Regions from separate parts of the Peribacillus sp. FSL E2-0159 genome, predicted to be linked through region 2. Evidence: predicted binding sites of a transcription regulator. Region 2 holds the regulator's gene; the other holds the start of a gene.

Region 1 (11,453 bases), 370 kb from region 2:
TTCTCTGCAGCAAAATCATCAAAGAAAATAAAATTGAGAAAGAAAACCGATAGTCACTTAACCGTCATCGAAGGGAAAAAGAATAAAAAGAAAAATCGGGCTTCTTTTTAAGAGCCCGATTTTTTATTTATCATTAATAAGTCCATTTTTTCAGGAATTCTTTAGTGCACTGCCTGCCCCTATTCATCAATTCACCCTTTTTTTCATCATTCAGATTGAAATCCATTGCAGAAATTCCCTTCATCGGGATAAATACGATATTATGGACGTGTTTCTTGGAAATATACCGTGCATCATGGGAATCTTTCATCGTTTTGAATAGTGCGGAGAACAATTCAACCGCATTATCCACCTCATGCGGTTTCCATATCTCATCTACACTTAGCCGCAAGCCTATAACCGGCCTTTCCTTTCTTACATGATCTGAATTGAATAACCACATTGGAAAATTGCTTAACACACCACCATCAACAAAAAGGATTTTGCTTTTTCCGACATCTAGTTTGACTGGCTCAAAGAAATAAGGAATGCTACAACTCATTCTTACTGCCTTTGCCACTGGAAAAGTGCTCGGATCAATTCCATAGTTCGGTAAATCATCAGGCAGTACCACCAATTTCCCATTTGTAATGTCAGAGGTTATGATACGGAGGGATTTCGGTCGAACATCCTTAAAGGTGACAACATTCCTTACGGCTAGTTTACTGGCTACCCAGGCTTCCAAAGCGTCGCCTTTATAAAGACCAAGTTTCCAGTATAAAAGGAGCCATTTGGCAAACGGAATAGGCAAAAGACCACGCCTTTTGTCCAGCAGGCCGCTTAAATCTATATCAAGAAAAAGCTTTTCCATTTCTTTACCTGTGTACCCAGCTGCTACGAATGCTGCAATTATGGATCCTGCACTTGTACCGGCTGTTCGATGGAATACAAATCCCCGTTCTTCTAATTCCTGCAGGGCTCCCACTAAACCATAGCCTTTAATCCCGCCTCCGGAAAAAACGCCGTCAATAATCATAGCTGCCCTCCCCTAATCCGGTCTTTACATTTCTAAGCAGGATTAGAGCGATTTATGACAGTTTTAAATAGAAAATTGCCTTGATTCAGGTAAAATACTGAATTTCCGCTTTCGGGAAGAATTCCGCTATATACCCACGAATGGTCGTTTCCAGTTCTGCGGCTTCCTCGTTTTGATATACATATTTACCGATTCCGTATCGGCCCCATTTATATTTACGCTTCGTTTCGTCTAGTTCCAATTTTGTTTTTGGGTAGTTTTTTTGAATCACTTTTTTTGCTGGACCAGTAAACCGATGCTGGATTAATTCAAAAGTCAAGTCAGGGATATCCACCCCTTTTAACGCCTCACTCAACCGTTCGAATAATTCATGGTAGCCCTCCTTCCATGCTTCATGACGATATATGGGAGCTACGATAAAACCGAGGGGATATCCGGCACCTGCCACTTTACGTGCCGCTTCCATCCTTTCTTCGAAGCTCGAAGTGCCGGGCTCGAAATTCTTTATCACATAACGTGAATTTATACTGAAGCGAAATCTTGTTTTTCCATTATGTTCAGCATCCAATAGATGGTCGACATGATGAAATTTAGTTACGAACCTTAGAACCCCATATTCACTTTTGCCAAAATATTCTATGGCCCTTTTTAACGAATGTGTCAAATGGTCAATTCCGACGATATCCGATGTACAGGCTGCCTCAAAACGGGTAATTTCAGGCTTTCTCTCATTTATATATTTTTCGGCTGCTTCGAAAATCTCATCAAGATTCACATATGTCCTAATATATGGTTTTGATCCGAGTGTGGTCTGTAAATAACAATAGTGACAATGCCCCATACACCCTGTAGCAAGAGGTATGGCATATTCAGCAGATGGCTTTGAGGAATCGAATTTCAATGTTTTTCTGATTCCTACCACAAGCGTCGATTTGGCGACACGATATTTTTGCAGATCATTTTCTCCAGGAAGATCCCTAATTTGGTTATGCGATGTGGTCTCACGGATTTCAATGTTCAAATCTTCGAATTTCTTTTTTAACTCCCGGCCAAGCGGGTATTCCAGTGCCCTTGGCTCAATATATACTAACTGTGGCATAAATGGTTTCATTTCGATCTCCATTCTTTTATCGATTTGTTCATATTTTCAATCGAACTACACAATCTATTTTATAAGGATAGTTTTTCTTTATTCTGTTAGCCTCATGATTGTTTTTACTTGGAAATTCAAAATGAAGGAGATGCGATATGGTTAATAAACGAGATTTCTTGACAAATGGAATGGGGAAACAAACGATTACCGTCCAAACAGATAATAAATATCCAAATCCCAGGAATATACCTGGAGACTCGGTCGATGAATTTTCGGTATTGAAGGACGGAAATCAATATCTAGCCGAAAAGGAAATAAGGCAGCAAAATGAAAATGGTTGATTGAACGCAAAAAGAAGACCGATCTTCATGATTCGGTCTTCTCTAATCGTATATAATTGAACAGACTGTCACTAACCACTTTTAAGACACTAAAAAAGCCGTTAAGATAGCTTTGCAGCATACTTAACGACTTCCCTTACATCAGCTTATAGCCCGCATTTTAATTGCGCTCCGCAATTCGTGCAAGTATTGCATCCGCCCATTTCCTGGACTTCACCCTTACGGCAGACCGGGCAAGTGTTACCCACTTCCGACCCAATCGTAACATTCGTCGAACGCAGTTCATTTATGGTATCAACCAATACAACTTTTTTCTTTACTTCAACATCTGTCAATTCATCCATTTCAAGCTGCTCGTCCATTTGGTTTTCTTCCGCTTTGAGCGTAAGAACCTGACTGTCACGGCTGCCATCCACATATACAGTACCGCCTTTTGCTCCGCCTTTATATAGACGTTCATATACTTTTTCAACTTGTTCGACAGTATATCCTTTTGGAGCATTGACCGTCTTACTGATCGAGCTGTCAATCCAGCGTTGAATGATGCATTGAACATCAGCATGTGCTTCTGGAGCTAATTCCATAGCGGAAATGAACCATTTTGGAAGCTCTTCTGTATCGGCCTCTGGATGACGGTCCAAGTATTCCTGTACAATGTCAGCCTTAACTTCAATGAATTTACCCAGACGGCCGCTGCGGAAATACGTGAAGGAGAAATATGGTTCAAGACCTGTTGACACCCCAACCATCGTTCCTGTGCTTCCTGTAGGAGCCACTGTCAATAAATGAGAGTTACGGATGCCATGTGCAGCAACACTTTCCCTGATATCTTCCGGCATTTTTTCCATAAATCCGGTTTGTGTGAAGCGCGTTCTAAGCTCATCGGTTTCTTTGTCGGTTGACCCGTTCAAGAACGGGAAACTGCCTTTTTCTTTAGCAAGTTCCACGGAAGCCCTGTAAGCTGTAGTCGCAATCGTTTCAAACACCTTGTCAACCAGGATATTTCCTTCTTCAGAGCCATATTCCGTTTCACAGTAGATCAACAGGTCATGCAGACCCATTACACCTAGTCCAACCCGTCGCTCGCCCAGTGCCTGTTTTTTGTTTTCATCCAAGAAATAAGGAGTTGCGTCAATGACATTGTCCTGCATACGCACACCGACTTCGACGGTCTGCTTAAGTTTCTCGAAATTAACCGTTTTGCTATCTTTATCAGCCATTTCAGCCAGATTGACTGCCGCAAGGTTACATACTGAATATGGGGCCAATGGCTGTTCGCCACAAGGGTTCGTGGCTACGACTTGTTGACCGTATGCTTTGGCATTCGTCATTTCATTAGCATTATCGATAAAGAAAATACCTGGTTCAGCAGAATATGTTGCACAAATGTTTATTAAGTTCCAAAGCTCTTTAGCTCGGATTTTACGGTAAACACGGACTTTGTGACCCATTTTCTCCCATTCACGAACATCACCGACTTTATGCCATTCTTCATTGTAAATGGCCATTTCTTCGGCATTATAGCTTTCAACATCAGGAAAACGCAATTCGTATTCAGCATCTTGTTCCGCCGCTTCCATAAATTCCTTAGTCAGGCAAATCGAAATGTTGGCTCCAGTCAGGAAATCCGAATTATGGACACTGTATGTTCCCCCTGTACGGATCTTTTCCTCTGCATCCCTAATGATTTTCTCGCTGAATCCACCTTGGCCAGGAATCTCCTTATAATTGATGATCCCTTGATACATAGCAGTTTCCTGTTCAGTGTGCGGCGTGAATTTCAATTTATCCGTCGCATATTTCTTGATGGCTTCATCTTTAGTGTTTTCCACTAGGTAACGCAGAATCCTTGGATTTTGCATTTTAGAAATGATGAACTCTGCAATATCAGGATGCCAATCAGCAAGCATGATCATTTGCGCGCCCCGTCTGCTACCGCCCTGTTCAACAAGATGCGTCAATTTCGCAATATCGTCAAGCCATGACACTGAACCCGAGGATTTTCCATTTACGCCTTTTGCCAGAGTGTTTCTTGGACGCAGTGTCGATCCGTTCGTACCCACTCCGCCGCCGCGGCTCATGATTTCCATCACTTGTTTCCTATGTTCTGAAATCCCTTCACGTGAATCCGGTACGAATGGCATTACATAGCAGTTGAAATAAGTAACATCCGTATTGGAACCCGCACCGTATAATACTCGACCTGCCGGGACAAAATTAAGGTTCTTTAATTCTTCATAGAATTTATTGAACCATTCCGTTCTTTTTTCTTCCGTGGTTTCCACTGATGCCAAGCCCGTTGCATTACGTTTCGCAATTTGTTCATAGTATATTTCAAGCGGCTTTTCGATTATATCCAACGGACGGTTTACAATCCCCGTCTCCACTTCTTCCGGATTATCCAATACGCCACGGAATTCTTCATCCACCAATACCTTGGCTTTTTTTGTTTCCCAATCTATTTCAACGATGTAACCGAGACCCCTTGCCGGGAATTTCGGATCTTCCTTAATCGTCAACACGACGAAATCGCCTGCCGAGAGTGTGATTTTTTCAGTATCCTTAAAAGAGTAGCGGTCAAGCATGACTAGACGGGACACTCCCTTATGCGCCATTTTCATATCAGCAGTTACAGGGTGAACCTGGGGAAATAAAGAAATATCCTTATTCAACCTTTCTAGATCAACCTTTAAAGCTTCTTTTATTACAACCGACATAATTCCCTCTCCTTTATATGTTTCAAGATCCGTTCTTGCTGCCGCAAAAATCCTTATGTAGCCTTACATGTCCGTTTCGCTTAACAAGTACCCTAAATTTATCATAGCGAAACTCAAAAATCAATATATAGTGTCGTATTAAATATTTCAACTACTATATATTGTGTTTGTTTTGAATAACTTTTAATTTTGTCAAACGGTAAATCAATTAATATAGTTAGCAAAAGGGAGGAAAATGTCGATTTACAATAATTTTTCATCAGATTTCAATTAATTTGGACCTTGCTTTTTCCCCATCCCTTTCAGGGCTTATCCCTGCAAGGGATAGCTTATTTGGTCAAACAAATCTGAAAAATCTTTTTTATTATCCCGCTTCGTCTATCTCATGAAATTCCATTCATCGCTTTCATATTTGCTTTCTGCAATGGCTTTCACTTCCTGCAATTGCTTTTCGGTGAGGACGTATGGCTCTAAATCGATCGAGAGTCCTTCGGCAAAACCTTTTTCAAAAGCTTCTTTCGCTTCAGGGATGGTAACCTTTCTTCCGGCAACGTCATTTATGGCCACAGCTTTATTTTTTAAGCTTTTTTGCATTCTCTCTTTAACCCTGTCATTTGAGAATTTAAATACGCTAAAGAGCTTTTCATCATCAAGTTCAAGCAAAATGGCCCCGTGCTGAAGGATGACGCCTTTTTGCCTGGTTTGAGCGCTGCCAGCGACCTTTCTGCCCTCAACGACCAGTTCATACCAGCTTGGAGCATCAAAGCAGACGGAAGACTTGGGCACTTTTAAAGCCGCTTTTTCCTGCTCGGTTCGAGGCACGGCAAAATAAGCATCCAATCCAAGATTCCTGAACCCCATTAATATCCCTTCAGAAATGACACGATATGCTTCAGTAACGGTAGTTGGCATTCCCGGATAGGATTCTGGAACGATTACGCTATAAGTCAATTCATGCTCGTGCAGTACCGCTCGTCCTCCTGTTGGTCTGCGAACAAAACCAAGACCCTGCCTTTTGACCTCTTCCATATCAATTTCCGCTTCTGCCTTTTGAAAATAACCAATCGACAATGTCGCTGGATCCCAGCCGTAAAAGCGTATGATTGGCGGAATCTCCCCTTTGCTTTGCCAGTTTAACAGTGCTTCGTCCAGCGCCATATTAAAAGCCGGTGAACAATACCCCGAATCTATAAAACCCCATTTTTCTTTAGTCATCCTTACCCCTCGTTTCAATAAACTGTTTTTTAATACCCCACAAAAAACTCACATGTAGTAGTTTAACAGACTTTAACACTCTAAAAAAGAAAGTGCTATCAAGTCGATGAAGAATTTGATGAAAATTCTTTTTGATTATTAGGTAAAGCAATTATATAATAAAGATTGTCTGTATTCGTTAAGGTAGAAGGGAGTTTTTATGTTTGGAAATATTATATACACTGCTCATCATCTTAGGAGTGGTTATTGCGTATTCACTTTTTAATTGGTACCGCCAGCGTAAAATCGTTAAAACATTAACACAGGACGAATTTATCGCTAACTACAGAAAAGTGCAGCTAATCGATGTGCGGGAACCGAATGATTTCGATAATGGTCATATCTTAGGCGCAAGAAACATCCCTATGACTCAAATGAAAACCCGCTTGGTCGAAATTAGGCCGGACAAGCCTGTATATTTGTACGCTCAAAGCGAAATCATCAGCGGCAGAGCTGCAGCCATGCTATACAAAAAGGGCTACAGGGAACTTTTTCACCTAAAGGGCGGTTTCAAAATGTGGACCGGGAAAATCAAAGCAAAGAAATAAGACCCCATCTCCGCATGGGCTCTTTTTAATTAAAAAGCCTTCATGTACATCATGCGGGCTCTAGGAAAATGAAAGTTAATTGTTGGACTTAAATGAATTCTTACATAAAGAAAAATCCCCGCCGGCAGGCAGGGATTTTTTTCGTGTAAGCTATCAATCTAGGCTTGATAACGCAGAACAGGTTTTCTTGCAGCAAGAGTTTCATCAAGCCTCTTTATAACAGTTGTATGCGGAGCTTCCTGAACGATTTCCGGGGTTTCTTCCGCTTCCTTGGCAATCTGGATCATCGCATCGATGAACGCATCCAGAGTTTCTTTTGACTCGGTTTCAGTCGGTTCTATCATCATTCCTTCTTCCACGTTCAACGGGAAGTAAATGGTTGGAGGATGATACCCGAAATCCAGCAATCTTTTGGCTATATCGAGAGTCCTTACCCCCAATTTCTTTTGCCGACGGCCGCTTAATACGAATTCGTGCTTACAATGACGATTATATGGTAAGTCAAAATAAGGTTCCAACCTACGCATCATATAATTGGCATTGATGACCGCATTCTCGGTGACGGCTTTAAGGCCATCAGGACCCATTGAACGAATGTACGTATATGCCCTCACGTTTATCCCGAAATTACCATAATAAGGTTTTACCCTACCAATGGATTGCGGACGATCATAATCAAGAACGAATTGCTCACCTTGTTTGACCACAAGCGGTTTAGGCAAGTAAGGAATCAAGTCCGACTTCACCCCTACAGGACCAGAACCCGGACCGCCGCCGCCATGCGGGCCTGTGAATGTTTTATGGAGATTTAAGTGAACCACATCAAAGCCCATGTCACCCGGACGTGCTTTTGATAGTACTGCATTCAAATTGGCTCCATCATAATAAAGCTTCCCGCCTGCGTCATGGACAAGTTGTGCCATTTCCAAAATATTTTCTTCAAACAATCCCAATGTATTAGGGTTCGTCAGCATCAAAGCCGCCGTATCAGGTCCGACAACTCGCTTTAAGTCTTCAAGGTCTACTAACCCATTTTCATCGGATTTCACTGTAATCGTTTCAAGTCCGGCAACAGTGGCCGAGGCAGGATTCGTACCATGTGCAGAATCAGGTACAATCACTTTCGTCCGTTCTGTATCGCCATTGGCTTCGTGAAAAGCGCGAATCATCATCAATCCTGTCCATTCACCGTGAGCACCTGCTGCAGGCTGTAATGTCACTTGGTCCATCCCGGTGATTTCCGTTAAGTGCTCCTGCAAATCAAATAATAGTCCCAATGCTCCCTGAACAGTAGCTGGATCTTGATATGGATGGATATGGGCGAAACCGTTGAAACGTGCCACATTTTCATTTATTTTCGGATTATATTTCATCGTGCATGAACCCAGCGGATAAAAACCCGAATCCACCCCATGATTCCGTTTGGAAAGTGCTGTATAGTGACGCATGATATCCAGTTCGGACACCTCAGGAAGCTCTGCCTCTTCTTCACGGATGTAGTCGGCAGGAAGAATTTCTTCGAGCGGAATAGTTGCAACATCCATTTCTGGCAGACTGTATCCGATTCGACCGGAAGTACTGATTTCAAAAATGAGTGATTGATCTTGATTATTCATGTTGATCCCCCAATTCCTGCGCAAGTGCATCAATTTCTTCTTTTGTTCTAAGTTCAGTCACCGCAACCAGCATATGGTCTTTCAGCTCAGGATAAACCGTCCCTAAATCGAATCCGCCGATCATCCCTTTTTCAAAAAGGTTTTTATTGATTTCTGAAAACGAAGCAGGCAGTTTAATGACAAATTCATTAAACGAAGGACCGTCGAATATCACTTCCACCCCTTTTGCCATAATTGCTTTTTTCGCATAATGCGCTTTTTGAATATTTTGCACGGCCATTTCTTTGACACCCTTTTTCCCAAGCGCGGTCATTGCAACAGAAGCTGCCAAGGCATTCAAAGCTTGATTGGAACAAATGTTGGATGTGGCTTTGTCACGGCGAATGTGCTGTTCACGAGCTTGAAGCGTCAGCACAAATCCCCTTTTTCCATTTTCATCCACAGTTTGACCGACGAGTCGGCCCGGGACTTTCCGAACAAGTTTATTAGTAACGGCAAAATATCCACAATGAGGTCCACCAAATGCCGCTGGTATGCCGAACGGCTGAGCATCCCCCGTTACGATATCTGCACCGAGTGCACCAGGCGATGTCAAAGCTCCCAATGCAAGCGGATTACTTGAAACGATAAACATGGACTTGACGCCATGAATGATTTCTTCCATTTCCTTCAATGGCTCGATACGGCCAAAAAAGTTCGGATATTGCACGATCACCCCTGCAATGTCATCATTCGCCAATTCCCTTAAAGCAGCTAAGTCCGTCACACCGTCTTTAAATGGAATTTCGATTACTTCTACACGTTGCCCTTTTGCATATGTCTTGACAACTTCTCTTGATTCAGGATGAACCGCTCCTGAAATGAGAATCTTCTTGCGTCGTGTCTGGCCTGAAGCAAGCATGGCTGCTTCAGCTAGCGCCGTCCCGCCGTCATACATGGAGGAGTTAGCCACATCCATGCCCGTCAATTCACAAATCATTGTTTGATATTCAAAAATTGCCTGAAGCTCGCCCTGTGAAATTTCAGGCTGATAGGGTGTATAAGCCGTATAAAACTCAGAACGCGATAGAACATGATCGACGATGACCGGTGCATAATGGTCATAGACACCCGCACCAAGGAAGGAAGCATAGTTTTTAAGATCCGCATTCTTGGCAGCAAGCCTTGATAATTCTTTCATTAATGCAGGTTCTGATTTAGCAGGCTTGATATCGTATTCTCCTTGAAAACGAACGCTTTCAGGGATATCGTTGAAAAGTTCTTCTGCAGTAGATGCCCCTATAACTTTCAGCATTTCTTGTTTATCTTGCTCAGTCATGGGTAAATAACGATGTTTCATCTAATGACCATTCCCCTCTATTTACGTGGTTTTTTATAAAAAGGTGTTTGTATTATAACGGCTTTCAAACGTTTGGAACGGATTTCCACTTCGACTTCCGCATCCAGCACCGAAAATTCCTTATCGATAAGTACCAATCCCACGTTTTTCTTCAACGTTGGTGATTGGGTACCAGTCGTGACCTCACCAATGACTTTGTCACCGCTGTAGACCTTATACCCATGACGTGGAATGCCACGGTCAATCATTTCAATTCCCACAAGCTTGCGGGGAGCCCCTTTCTCCTTTTGCTCAGCAAGAACGGCCTTCCCGAAAAAATCAACTTCCTTATCCACTTTTACCGCAAAACCAATACCGGCTTCTATTGGGGTGATGTCCGCTGAAAGCTCCTGCCCATACAGCGGCAGTTTCGCTTCAAAACGCAGGGTATCACGAGCACCTAAACCAATCGGCTGAACCCCCTCATCCTTTCCGGCATCCATAATCGCCTTCCAAAGGGCAGGACCATTTTTACTGTCGCTATATATCTCAAAACCATCTTCACCAGTGTATCCAGTACGGGATACCATCGTGGAGATACCGCTTATCATGACATTTTCCTTGAACTTGAAAAATCCAATGTCACTTAGGGCAGTATTTTCCGATAGTTTTTGTAATATCTTCTCTGCAGATGGTCCTTGAAGTGCCAGCTGTGTATAGTCACTCGATACATTCGTAATTTGGACATCTTCCGTTAAATTAGCTTGCAGCCAATTGAAATCTTTTTCTGTATTCGCTGCATTGACCACGAGCAGGTAATCGTCCTCAGCCCTTTTATACACAATAAGATCATCAACCGTGCCTCCGTTTTCATAACACATGGCTGTATATTGGGCACCGCCCTGTTGCAACTTTGAAATATCATTAGTCAGCATCTTCTGTAAAAAGGAAAGGCTCCCAGGACCCTTAACATCGACTTCCCCCATATGGGAAACATCGAATAACCCCGCTTTTGTACGTACGGCTTCATGTTCGTCCTTTATACCCGAAAATTGGACAGGAAGTTCCCAGCCGCCAAAATCAATCGTTTTACCTCCGTATTCACGATAAACCTCAAATAGTGGTGTTCTTTTTAAATTGGTCAAAAAATGACCCCCTTCAGATTTTTTTAAATTAATTGGCTTCATTATCAAAAGCTTCTTGTCATTACGCATCAGATATTTCCTGATTCATGATGTGAAAAAAGCACAAAAAAGGACAGAGAAAGCCCGTTTGAGCTTTTTCTCTGTCCTGAAACCTGAAAGTTTACCTATATAATAGGTTTTCCCCTTTGGTGGCCGTCCCAAAACGGGCGGCGCTCTCCAGAGTTGCGTCCAATAAGAGTTCTTTTGCCTGAGAGATTCACTGCTAAGTTTGCTCCTTCGGCGCTACATCCGTAGTCTCTCCCCTTATCTTCACCCGCATATAAATGGTCTACCAATGAAAGTAACCGAATAAGCCCCAAGCATCGGTAAAACCTTTGAGCAACATGGAATGCATTCTCTGCCAATT
Region 2 (11,453 bases):
TTATGCCAGCTTGTTAATGGGAAATACTAAATAACCTTGATGCCGTCATTTTTCTTTCCGCTTCTACTCATGGTAGAATAGAGAAAGAAAATGAACGGCTTTTTTGCGTTTTTATATAGAAGCTATAACTACATAAACCTGTATGACTGGAGGAAGACGGATTTGGATAAAAAGTTAGTACTCATAGATGGAAACAGCATTGCATACCGTGCGTTTTTTGCACTGCCGCTCTTGAATAATGATAAGGGGGTCCATACGAATTCCGTGTACGGATTCACCATGATGCTCAACCGCATTCTTGAAGAAGAAAAGCCAACGCACATACTTGTGGCATTCGATGCGGGTAAAACGACATTCAGACATGCATCATTTAAAGAATATAAGGGAGGGCGCCAAAAAACGCCGCCAGAATTATCCGAGCAATTCCCTTTCATTCGCGAGCTGCTTGATTGTTTTCAAATAAAAAGGTATGAACTGGAGAACTACGAAGCCGATGATATTATCGGTACGCTGTCTTTACAAGCGGAAAAAGATGGTTTTGAAGTGAAGGTCATTTCCGGTGATAAGGATTTAACACAATTATCCTCCCCTAGTACGACGGTTTCCATAACGAAAAAGGGGATTACTGAAATTGAGGAATATACTCCAAAGCATATACATGAAAAATACGGTCTATCCCCCTTGCAGATCATTGATTTAAAAGGTCTGATGGGAGATGCCTCCGACAATATTCCCGGTATACCAGGTGTTGGTGAAAAGACTGCCCTTAAATTATTGCATCAATTTGAAACGGTAGAAAACCTTCTGCAGTCGATTGATGAGGTAAGCGGACAAAAATTGAAGGAGAAAATAGAAGAACATAAAGACCTGGCCCTATTAAGCAAAGAGCTGGCTACAATAACGAGGGAAGCGCCGCTTGAAGTTTCCGTGAACGAGACAGAGTACACTGGCATGGATCAGGATCGAGTCATCTCGTTCTATAAAGAGCTTGGCTTTTCGACTTTGCTCGATAAATTGGATGTAACGGAAAGTGCACCGCTTGAACAGGAGAAAATAGAGGTGCACACGGCTGAAATGACAGAAGGAATGTTTGCAGATGAAAGTGCATTGTATATTGAAATTTTAGAAGATAATTATCATCGTGCAGATATAATTGGGGTCGCCATCAGTAATGAACAAGGTCATTTTTACTTCCATGGAGATGATGCTCTGAATTCCGGGGCATTTAAATCCTGGGCAGAGGATGAAACAAAAAAGAAAACGGTTTTCGATGCGAAGCGTACGGTTGTGGCACTGCGTCATCGAGGAGTCGAAATAAAAGGCATCGATTTTGATGTGTTTTTGGCATCCTATATCCTGGATCCGGCAGAGTCAGTGGACGAAGTCGCAGAAATCACGAAAACTCAAGGTGCTATCCGGCTTGAAACGGATGATGTTTTTTATGGAAAAGGTGCAAAACGCAAGATACCTGAGGAAGCGGAATTGAGGGAGCATATTGCCAGAAAATCGAAGGCGATCCTTTCTCTGAAAGAACCGATGATTGATAAGCTGCAAGAGTTCGAGCAACTTCACCTATTTACGGAACTGGAGCTGCCACTGTCGATCATCCTGGCCAATATGGAATGGCAGGGAATCAAGGTGGATATAGGCCGACTGAAAAACATGGGACAGGAATTGGCCATTCGCTTAAGAAACATCGAAGCTCGAATCTTTGATTTGGCTGGAGAGGCTTTCAATATCAATTCACCTAAACAGCTTGGGGCCATCCTATTTGAAAAGCTGGAGCTTCCGGTCATGAAGAAAACCAAAACAGGTTATTCGACTTCAGCCGATGTGCTGGAAAAACTGGAGAGCAAGCATGATATCGTTAAGGAAATACTACTGTATCGCCAGCTTGGTAAGCTGCAATCCACTTATATTGAAGGGTTGCTTAAAGTGGTCAATGGCCAAACGGACAAGGTGCACACCCGGTTCAACCAAGCATTGACCCAGACCGGACGGTTAAGTTCTACAGATCCCAATCTTCAGAATATCCCGATCAGACTGGAAGAAGGCAGGAAAATCAGGCAGGCCTTCATTCCTTCCGAAAAGGATTGGATCATTTTTGCTGCCGACTACTCCCAAATCGAGTTACGCGTCCTGGCGCATATCGCCAATGACAGCGGATTGGTGGAAGCATTCAGGGCCGGGATGGACATCCATACGAGGACAGCTATGGATGTATTCCATGTATCGGCAGAGCAAGTCACTTCGAACATGAGGCGCCATGCCAAAGCGGTCAACTTCGGAATCGTTTATGGTATAAGCGACTACGGGCTATCGCAAAGTCTTGGCATCACGAGAAAAGAAGCTGGAGAGTTCATCGAGAAGTATTTAAGAAGCTTTCCTGGTGTTCAGGAATATATGGAAGAAAGCATACATGAGGCCCGTCAAAAAGGATATAGCACGACTTTAATGCAAAGAAGGCGCTATATACCTGAGATAACAAGCAGGAATTTCAACATCAGGAGCTTTGCCGAACGGACAGCAATGAATACGCCGATACAAGGCAGCGCCGCGGATATCATTAAGCTTGCCATGATAAACATGAATAAGCGCCTGACAAGGGAAGGGCTTAAAACGAGAATGCTACTTCAGGTGCATGATGAATTGATTTTTGAAACTCCTCCTGAGGAACTCGAGATCCTTAAAGTGATCGTTCCGGAGGAAATGGAAAATGCCATTGAATTGAACGTGCCCCTTAAAGTGGATTATGCTTTCGGGCCAACATGGTTTGATGCCAAATAATAAAAGATAGGTGATTGCAATGCCAGAACTTCCAGAAGTGGAAACAGTCAGAAGAACGTTAGAGCAGCTCGTACTCGGAAAAGAGATCAAGGAAGTGTCCGTCTTCTGGCCAAAGATCATTAAAGCGCCTGAGCCTGTCGAACAGTTTCAGGATGCTTTAAGAGGGCAGACGATCCAGGGAATAGGCCGTCGGGGCAAGTTCCTCATTTTTACCTTGGATGATTATTCGATGGTTTCGCATTTAAGGATGGAGGGGAAATACGGCGTCCATCCAAAAGAGGAGCCGTATGATAAACATACTCATGTGATCTTCACTTTCACGGATGGCAGCGAACTTCGGTACAGGGATGTCCGGAAATTCGGAACGATGCATCTATTTGCCAAAGGGGAAGAACTTGAGCGGTTACCCTTGTTGCACTTAGGGCCTGAACCTTTATCTGAAGATTTTACTGTCGAGGGGCTTAGTGCGAAGTTGGCTAAAACCAACAGGAAAATCAAGCCCGTTCTCCTTGATCAAACGGTTGTCGTTGGGATTGGGAATATATATGTGGACGAGTCGTTATTCCGTTCCGGTATCCATCCTGAGAGAATCGCATCTTCACTCTCTTTGCAGGAAATCAAAACGTTGCATGCAGAAATCATCGCAACGTTAGGTGAAGCTGTGGAAAAAGGCGGTAGTACGATTCGTTCATACATTAATTCCCAGGGGCGAATCGGCATGTTTCAGTTGGAACTGAATGTTTATGGACGGAAAGGCGAGAGCTGCAAAACATGCGGCACGCCCCTTGAAAAACTGGTTGTTGCAGGTCGCGGCACACATATTTGCCCGTTATGCCAGCCGCTAAAATAGGTAATGTTTTTTCAAACACATCGGATGGGCTCCTTCCATATACTAGGGTAGCAACGTGAAGGGAAGGAGTAATATTCCGATGTGGCTACAAATTATTTTTCTCGCTTTTGCAGTTAGTATTGACGGATTTGGTGTAGGTTTGACATTTGGTATGCGGAAGATGAAAATCCCCTTAAGGTCAATAGCGGTCATTTCGGTTTGTTCTGCATTGAGTTTAGGTATAGCGATGGTCATCGGACAATTCATCAGTCAGCTCATATCTATCGGGGCGGCTGAAAAAACGGGAGGCATCATCCTCATTTTTCTTGGTGCCTGGATGGTGTACCAGTATTTTAAGCCTGAAAAAGATCTGAAAGATGATAGATACCATGAAAAGATCATCTTTAATTTTGAAATTAAATCACTTGGGGTAGTCATTAATATTTTACAAAAACCATTGAATGCCGATTTTGATAAATCAGGTACGATAACGGGTGTTGAAGCGCTTGTTCTGGGGTTTGCACTTTCGCTGGATGCGTTCGGGGCTGGAGTTGGTGCGGCTATGATCGGGATTTCACCGATTATCCTCGCAGGGTGTATCGCTATTATGAGTTCGATTTTCATTTGGAGCGGGCTTCAAAGCGGGAAATTACTTTCAAATAATAAACTTGTCCAGCATTTGACCTTTCTTCCAGGTGTACTATTGATTCTCATCGGTTTATTCAAATTATGAAACATGGTTAAAGGGGGGAGCTTATGGGACAAATCATCGGAATCACCGGAGGCATCGCCAGTGGGAAAAGCAGTGTCAGCCTCTATCTACAGGAACTCGGATTCACGATTGTCGATGCAGATCTGGCTTCCCGTGCTGTCGTTGAGCCAGGCGAGGAAGCCTATCATCAAGTTGTGAAGGCATTTGGTGAAGATATCTTATTGACAGATGGGAATATAGATCGCGTAAAGCTCGGATCGATCATATTTCATGATGAGGAAAAGAGATTGCTATTGAATGGCATCGTGCATCCTGCCGTCAGGAATTGGATGCGCCTCAAAACGGAAGAGGCACTATCATCAGGGGAAGAAACGGTGTTTATGGATATTCCGCTCTTATTCGAAAGCAAGCTGACATTCATGGTGGAAAAGACGCTTTTGGTATATGTTGATGAGCAAGTTCAATTGCAACGATTAATGAACAGGAATGGTCTTTCGGAGACAGAGGCACTTGCCAGGATCAATTCGCAAATGCCCTTGGCAGATAAAAAGGCTTTAGCGGATGCCGTCATCGATAATAATGGAGACATTAATGAAACGAAGAGGCAAGTGAAGTCCGTACTTAGCGAATGGCATGTCATATAAGTATGATAAAAAAGAAGAAACCACCCGGTTTCTTCTTTTTATGTTAAAAAATAAGAACAATCCGCATTTTTATTAGCACAATTCCATTGAATTATGTTATACTAATTACATGAGAAGGGTAATAAGTATAACATTAATATTTTCTGGAGGGTCCGAACAATGAATTCAAGAATAGCGATTAACGGATTTGGGAGAATTGGAAGAATGGTTTTCCGAAAAGCCATATTAGATGAGAGTTTGGACATTGTTGCCATTAATGCAAGCTATCCAGCTGAAACTTTAGCACACTTACTAAAATATGATACGATACATGGTAAATTCGACGGTATCATTATTGCGGAAGATGATTCACTAGTAGTGAATGGCCGCCGAGTAAAACTAATAAATAACCGCGATCCAAAGCTATTGCCTTGGAAAGAGATGAACATAGATATTGTAATTGAAGCCACGGGCAAATTCAATGATCGTTCTAAAGCGGCTCTTCATTTAGATGCAGGAGCAAAAAGAGTTATTTTATCAGCGCCGGGTAAAAATGAAGACGTTACCATTGTAATGGGAGTAAATCAGGAAGTGCTGGAAATTGACAAGCATTTCGTCATATCCAATGCATCTTGTACAACCAACTGTCTTGGACCGGTTGCAAAAGTGCTTGATGAAAAATTCGGCATAAACAACGGTTTAATGACAACGATACATTCTTATACAAATGATCAAAATAATATCGATAACCCGCATAAAGACTTAAGACGTGCCCGTGCCGCTGCGGAAAGCATCATTCCTACGACTACAGGAGCTGCAAAAGCCATCTCACTAGTGTTGCCGCAATTAAAAGGCAAGCTTCACGGAATGGCATTACGCGTACCGACACCTAACGTATCTCTAGTCGATCTTGTTGTGGATTTAAACTGTGATGTCACGATTGATGAAGTGAACCAAGCCTTCATTGATGCATCAGAAAATGAACTCAAAGGAATTATGGAATTCACGATGGAACCTTTAGTTTCCAGTGATTTCAAAACGAATCCTCACTCTGCAATCATCGATGGTTTGACGACGATGATGATTGGGGACAGGAAAGTGAAAGTCCTTGCATGGTATGATAATGAGTGGGGTTACTCCAACCGGGTAGTGGACCTTGTGAAATTGGTTGGATCCGAGTTGAAAAAAGCTTCCGAAGTCGAATTATCAGTAAAATAATGAAAAAATCGAGCCTGCTAAAATTTTTTAGCGGGCTATTTTTAATTCAGTGATTAATCAATTTCTGGCTGACTCATGGCGCTGAATAAACAAGAAAACAGAATTTGCTCTTCTTTGGAACCTTCGCTATATCCCTATTACATATAAAGTTTATCTTTCCAAAAATTCAATTTGGAGTTGCAAAAAAAATTCAAACCATATATACTATGAATCGTGAACTTCTTCAAAAGCGGTTTGCATGATGGCTACTTAAAGGGTTAGGACCTCTTTGGACTAACTTTCCCCCGTGGTAGTTATCAGAACTTATTTTTAAATCATGGTAAGGGGGAAGCTTAATATGGAAACAGCTTACACTATGGAAACAATGGGTAGACATGTCATTTCTGAACTTTGGGGTTGTGACTTTGAAAAACTGAACAATATCGATTTAATTGAAAAGATTTTTGTTGATGCTGCTTTGAAATCAGGTGCAGAGGTACGAGAAGTTGCCTTTCACAAATTTGCTCCACAAGGGGTCAGCGGGGTTGTCATCATTTCTGAATCACATTTAACGATTCACAGTTTTCCAGAACACGGCTATGCGAGCATTGATGTCTATACATGCGGTAACTTGGATCCGAATATTGCGGCAGATTATATTGCAGAAGCTTTGAATGCGCAAACACGTGAAAACATAGAATTACCACGTGGATTAGGTCCTGTACAAATGAAAAAAGCTAATATAAGTGCCCTATAAAAAACACGTATACACAGAGATGCCATGGGTGCATCTCTTTTTTAATGCAATGAATCGGCAGTCTGCTTCACTTTATAGGAGAGGATTGCCTTGTAGCACAAAGACCTAGGCAACGGTGCTTCAAGGGCAGAACAAAAAGTGCCTGCTGCTGGAAGTTACACTTTTTACTTGTACTGGCCGTTCCTTTTAATATAAGATTAAGATAGAAAAGTAATTCCTTGGGGAACATTTAGATAGGGGAGTCCTACATAAAATACGGAGCTGATAATGATGAAATGCCCATCATGTCAATATAACGGAACAAGAGTGCTCGATTCCAGGCCAGTCGATGAAAGTAAATCGATTCGACGACGCCGTGAATGTGAGGCATGTGGTTTTCGATTCACGACATTTGAAAAGGTGGAGGAAACACCGCTTATTGTAGTGAAAAAGGGCGGGACACGGGAAGAGTTCAGTCGTGATAAAATCCTGCGTGGCTTAATCAGGGCTTGTGAAAAACGTCCGGTTCCCTTGAAAGAACTAGAGCAAATTACCAGTTATGTAGAAAAAGAACTACGCAACCAGGGCATATCGGAAGTGAAAAGCGACAGTGTCGGCGAAATGGTAATGGACAAGCTGGCAGAAGTCGATGAGGTTGCCTATGTAAGGTTCGCATCCGTCTATCGGCAATTTAAAGATATCAATGTCTTTATTGATGAATTGAAAGATTTAATAAATAAAGAAAGAAAGTAGAGCTGAAGATTTACTTTGGCTCTTTTTTCACTACATCTTTTGAAAGGTTTGAATGGAGATGTCAATGCATTGGCAAGAATTGCTCCCAGCGGATTCATATTTGGTCTCATCTGCGGGGCTGCTTCATGATTATGATCGGAAAATACTTACCCGACTATATCAACCTCTTATTGGACCTATCTGCATAAGCCTATATATGACGTTATGGAGTGAGTTGGAGGAAAACAGGCTATGGTCGGAAACCTCCTCGCATTATCAATTAATGAATACCATCGGCCTTAAGTTAGGTGATATTTACGAAGCGCGCCTTTTACTTGAGGGAATCGGCCTGTTGAATGTATATAAGAAATCGAAAAATGAAACGAAGGAATTTATCTATGAGATAAACCCGCCGCTTTCCCCCCAGCAGTTTTTCACGGATGGAATGCTGAATATTTACTTATACAAAAAAATCGGTAAAGCGCAATTCAATCGGTTAAAAAGATTCTTTTGTGATGACCATATCTTAACCGATCAATATGAAGGTGTGACTAAATCTTTTGCGGAAGTATTCTCATCAGATCATTTGGACTCTTTATATGTAACGGATGAAGCCAAAAACGAATGGAAACCGATGCCTGAACAGCAATTCATCGATCGGACGGAAGGCGTCGAGCCATCGGGATTTGATGACTTATTTGATTTTGACCTGTTATTTGCTGGAATGAAATCCTCGATCGTACCGAAAAAGGCCTTTACTCCGAAAATAAAAAGTACGATTGCCAAACTTGCTTTTTTATATGGCATTGATCCGCTGGAAATGCAAAAACTAGTAATGGATGCCGTTTCATTGGATGATGAGATCGATGAGGAAGTGCTTAGAAAGGCGGCAAGGGACTGGTATCAGATCGAACGGCAGGCTGATATGCCTTCACTTGTCAATCGGGTGCAGCCTATTCGTGAACGGACACAAAAGGAAGAACCGAAAACACAGGAACAAGAGTTAATCCGTCATTTGGAGACGATTTCTCCTAGGGAGCGGCTGATGCAATTGTCTGGCGGTGCAGAGCCATCAAGCGGTGATTTGAAAGTGGTTGAGGGCGTGATGATCAATCAAAAGCTGAATCCGGGTGTCGTCAATGTCTTGATTGAATATGTCATGCTCAAAACGGATATGAAGTTTACGAAGGGCTATGTGGAAAAGCTGGCGGGCCATTGGGCACGGCTAAAGGTCTCTACGGTCGTCGAGGCGATGGAACTAGCTAAAAATGAACATAGGAAATATCAGGACTGGGCTCAAGGAAGCAGGAATGCTAAGGGCAGCCGGAAAAAGGCGATACGGGAAGAAGTGGTTCCGGAGTGGCTTGAGAAAAAAGAAGAAGCACAGCAGGAGCAGAATGTAGATCAGCCTGAATTGAACGCCCAGAAACTCGAGCTTCAGGAGAGATGGAAGCAGTGGAAAGCAGGAGGTGAAATGAACGATGGAAAAGATTAATAGATCCCTTAATAAATTGGCCAATACAAACCAATTTCAACAGCGTTATGAAAAGCTGAAACAGGAGATTTTTGAAGACGAGCAAGTGCGGTTATTTTTGAATGCCAACAGTTCGACGGTTACGAAGGAAATGATTGATAAAAATTTGGGGAAGCTTTATGAGTTCACTTCACAAAGCAATAAGTGTGATAAATGTCCAAGCTTGAATGGCTGCATCAATATGATGCAAGGGTATTATCCCAAATTGGTGGTTCAAGGGAAGGCCCTGAACCTGAATTATGAAATATGCCCACGGAAATTGGCAGAGGATGAAAAGCGGAAACGGGAAAAGTTGATCCGCAGCCTATATGTACCGAAGGATATTTTAAAGGCGACCATTGAGGACTTTACCCAAACGGATAATGAAAACAAACGCTTGGGTGTTTTAAGTAAGGCGATTTCGTTCATTATGGAATATGAGCCAGGTAAAAGGCAAAAAGGCTTATATATATATGGGAAATTCGGAGTTGGGAAAACGTACTTATTAGGTGCGATTGCCAATGAACTTGCAGAAAGGCAAATTTCCTCCCTTATTGTCTATGTCCCTGACTACTTGAGGGAACTTAAGGGGTCGATAGGTGATAATACGGTCAATGAAAAAATCGAGATGGTGAAAACGGCACCTGTCCTCATGCTGGATGATATTGGAGCGGAGTCCATGACGAGCTGGGGACGCGATGAGGTTTTTGGTCCGATTTTGCAATTTAGGATGCTGGAAAACCTGCCGACATTTTTCACTTCGAATTTTGACTTGAATGGCCTGGAGAACCACCTAACCTTTTCACAGCGTGGTGAGAAGGAAGAAGTGAAGGCGGCCAGAGTACTGGAAAGAATTCAATATTTAGCGGAGCCGGTCAAGCTTGATGGCGTGAATCGGAGAAGATGAAGAAAAGTGGTCTCTTAATGGAGGTCACTTTTTTCTTCTTACAAGGCCCATCCTACTTCTAAACACGTCCCCATCCCCATATACATGAAAAAAGAAGCAAGGGGGAAGGGGGGATGTCGTAGTGCAAATTTCGTTTCAAAACGATTCAGAGGCATTGAAATTACTGAATTTCGTTTCTGTCCATCCACTGGGGGCAGAATTTCAAGCATATATTCGAATTCTTCCGCAACAAGGCATGCATGTGGATATGACGAAGTCTTCAGGTGATAAATGGCTAATTCTGCTTCGTGATGCATTTCATTCTTTTTTATTGGAAGAAAAGACGCTTCCTGTTCTGGAGCAAATAATAGTCGGTAAATTTTTTTATAGGGAACGGGAAGAAATTGAAGCCATCATTGAAATTGCATCATCAATCATCGAGGTGGAAAGAGCCAGGAATCAAGATGAAGCATTCAGTACGGAAAAACGATTGATTGAGGAAGGACTTCAAAGCATCTTGGCTGGAAAGGTATCTTTTTCATTCGATTCTTTTACGACCTTCCGTTTAAAATCATTTCAGCACACTTTGGAAAAGTATGTCGTCAAGGCGATTGATGAATACAAGCTGGAACAGGACTATCAAAATTTCATTGCTACGCTCCGTGATTGCCTTCATGGGCAGGAGTCGAAATTAAGAAAGCTGCACCTGGTCAACCGGGATGGTTTTCATTTCTATGATCAGAAATTCAGCAAACTCGACCGTCCAAAAATCAATAGTATGATCGACAGGAGGCTTCTTGCCAAAAGTTCACTTTTTCTCGATACGGTGATACTTGCCCCGCTTTTATCGATTGCTCCTGAAAACTTGTGTATCTATACCGATGACAAGGAAGAGGGGCTGATCCAGACCATTTCAAGGATTTTCGAAGAACGGGCGACTGTCCTGCCACTTTCGTCATTTTCTATGCATTTGAATGATCTTTCATTGAAAAAAGAAAATTAACCTTGATTTTCCCCGTATAACAAATTATAATTTCCTACATACTATTAAAAAACTAAAAGTTATGATGAGGACAAGGGTATTCTAGTCGCCGATTATCAGAGAGGGGAGCCAACAGGCTGTAAGCTTCCTATTCGCATGGAACACTTACCACCTTTAAACTTCGGCTCGGAAAGCAGGCATTCTGCGAATATGAGCTGACGGGAAGCTGCCGTTACCAAGTTACAAGTGCCATTTTGCCGTGAAAAGCAAGCTGGAACGAGGGTGGAACCGCGGGTTATTGATATTTATTACTAAGCTCGTCCCTGTTTTATACAGGGGCGGGCTTTTTTGTGTTGTAATGGAATCAAAAACCTGTAATTTGTTTGAACAATAAAAAGGAGTGAAACTGAATGTCTGAATTACTGAAAATATCTTTTCCTGACGGAGCGGTTAAGG

What was found. The regulator NrdR, encoded in region 2, represses ribonucleotide reductase genes. The targets are predictions, from matches to a motif close to AACACNATATATNGTGTT.
Region 1: a site for NrdR is predicted at 5,317-5,334, ahead of NYE63_RS18920 (vitamin B12-dependent ribonucleotide reductase). Genes of this name have one in related genera too.

What each region holds. Positions count from the first base shown of each region.
Region 1 is NZ_CP152053.1:3,880,939-3,892,391, forward strand. Features, by position in the region: gene NYE63_RS18900 (SA1362 family protein) at 1-111, shown strand, start outside; gene NYE63_RS18905 (patatin-like phospholipase family protein) at 134-1,015, opposite strand; gene splB (spore photoproduct lyase) at 1,101-2,126, opposite strand; gene NYE63_RS18915 (hypothetical protein) at 2,264-2,449, shown strand; gene NYE63_RS18920 (vitamin B12-dependent ribonucleotide reductase) at 2,596-5,166, opposite strand; gene NYE63_RS18925 (biotin/lipoate A/B protein ligase family protein) at 5,545-6,381, opposite strand; gene NYE63_RS18930 (rhodanese-like domain-containing protein) at 6,585-6,968, shown strand; gene gcvPB (aminomethyl-transferring glycine dehydrogenase subunit GcvPB) at 7,127-8,584, opposite strand; gene gcvPA (aminomethyl-transferring glycine dehydrogenase subunit GcvPA) at 8,577-9,923, opposite strand; gene gcvT (glycine cleavage system aminomethyltransferase GcvT) at 9,941-11,089, opposite strand; glycine riboswitch at 11,273-11,360, opposite strand.
Region 2 is NZ_CP152053.1:4,246,754-4,258,206, reverse strand. Features, by position in the region: gene NYE63_RS20790 (protease modulator HflC) at 1-34, shown strand, start outside; gene polA (DNA polymerase I) at 163-2,787, shown strand; gene mutM (DNA-formamidopyrimidine glycosylase) at 2,807-3,637, shown strand; gene ytaF (sporulation membrane protein YtaF) at 3,717-4,349, shown strand; gene coaE (dephospho-CoA kinase) at 4,373-4,972, shown strand; gene NYE63_RS20765 (glyceraldehyde-3-phosphate dehydrogenase) at 5,132-6,169, shown strand; gene speD (adenosylmethionine decarboxylase) at 6,525-6,905, shown strand; gene nrdR (transcriptional regulator NrdR) at 7,176-7,637, shown strand; gene NYE63_RS20750 (replication initiation and membrane attachment family protein) at 7,702-9,111, shown strand; gene dnaI (primosomal protein DnaI) at 9,098-10,036, shown strand; gene ytxC (sporulation protein YtxC) at 10,158-11,018, shown strand; gene thrS (threonine--tRNA ligase) at 11,408-11,453, shown strand, end outside.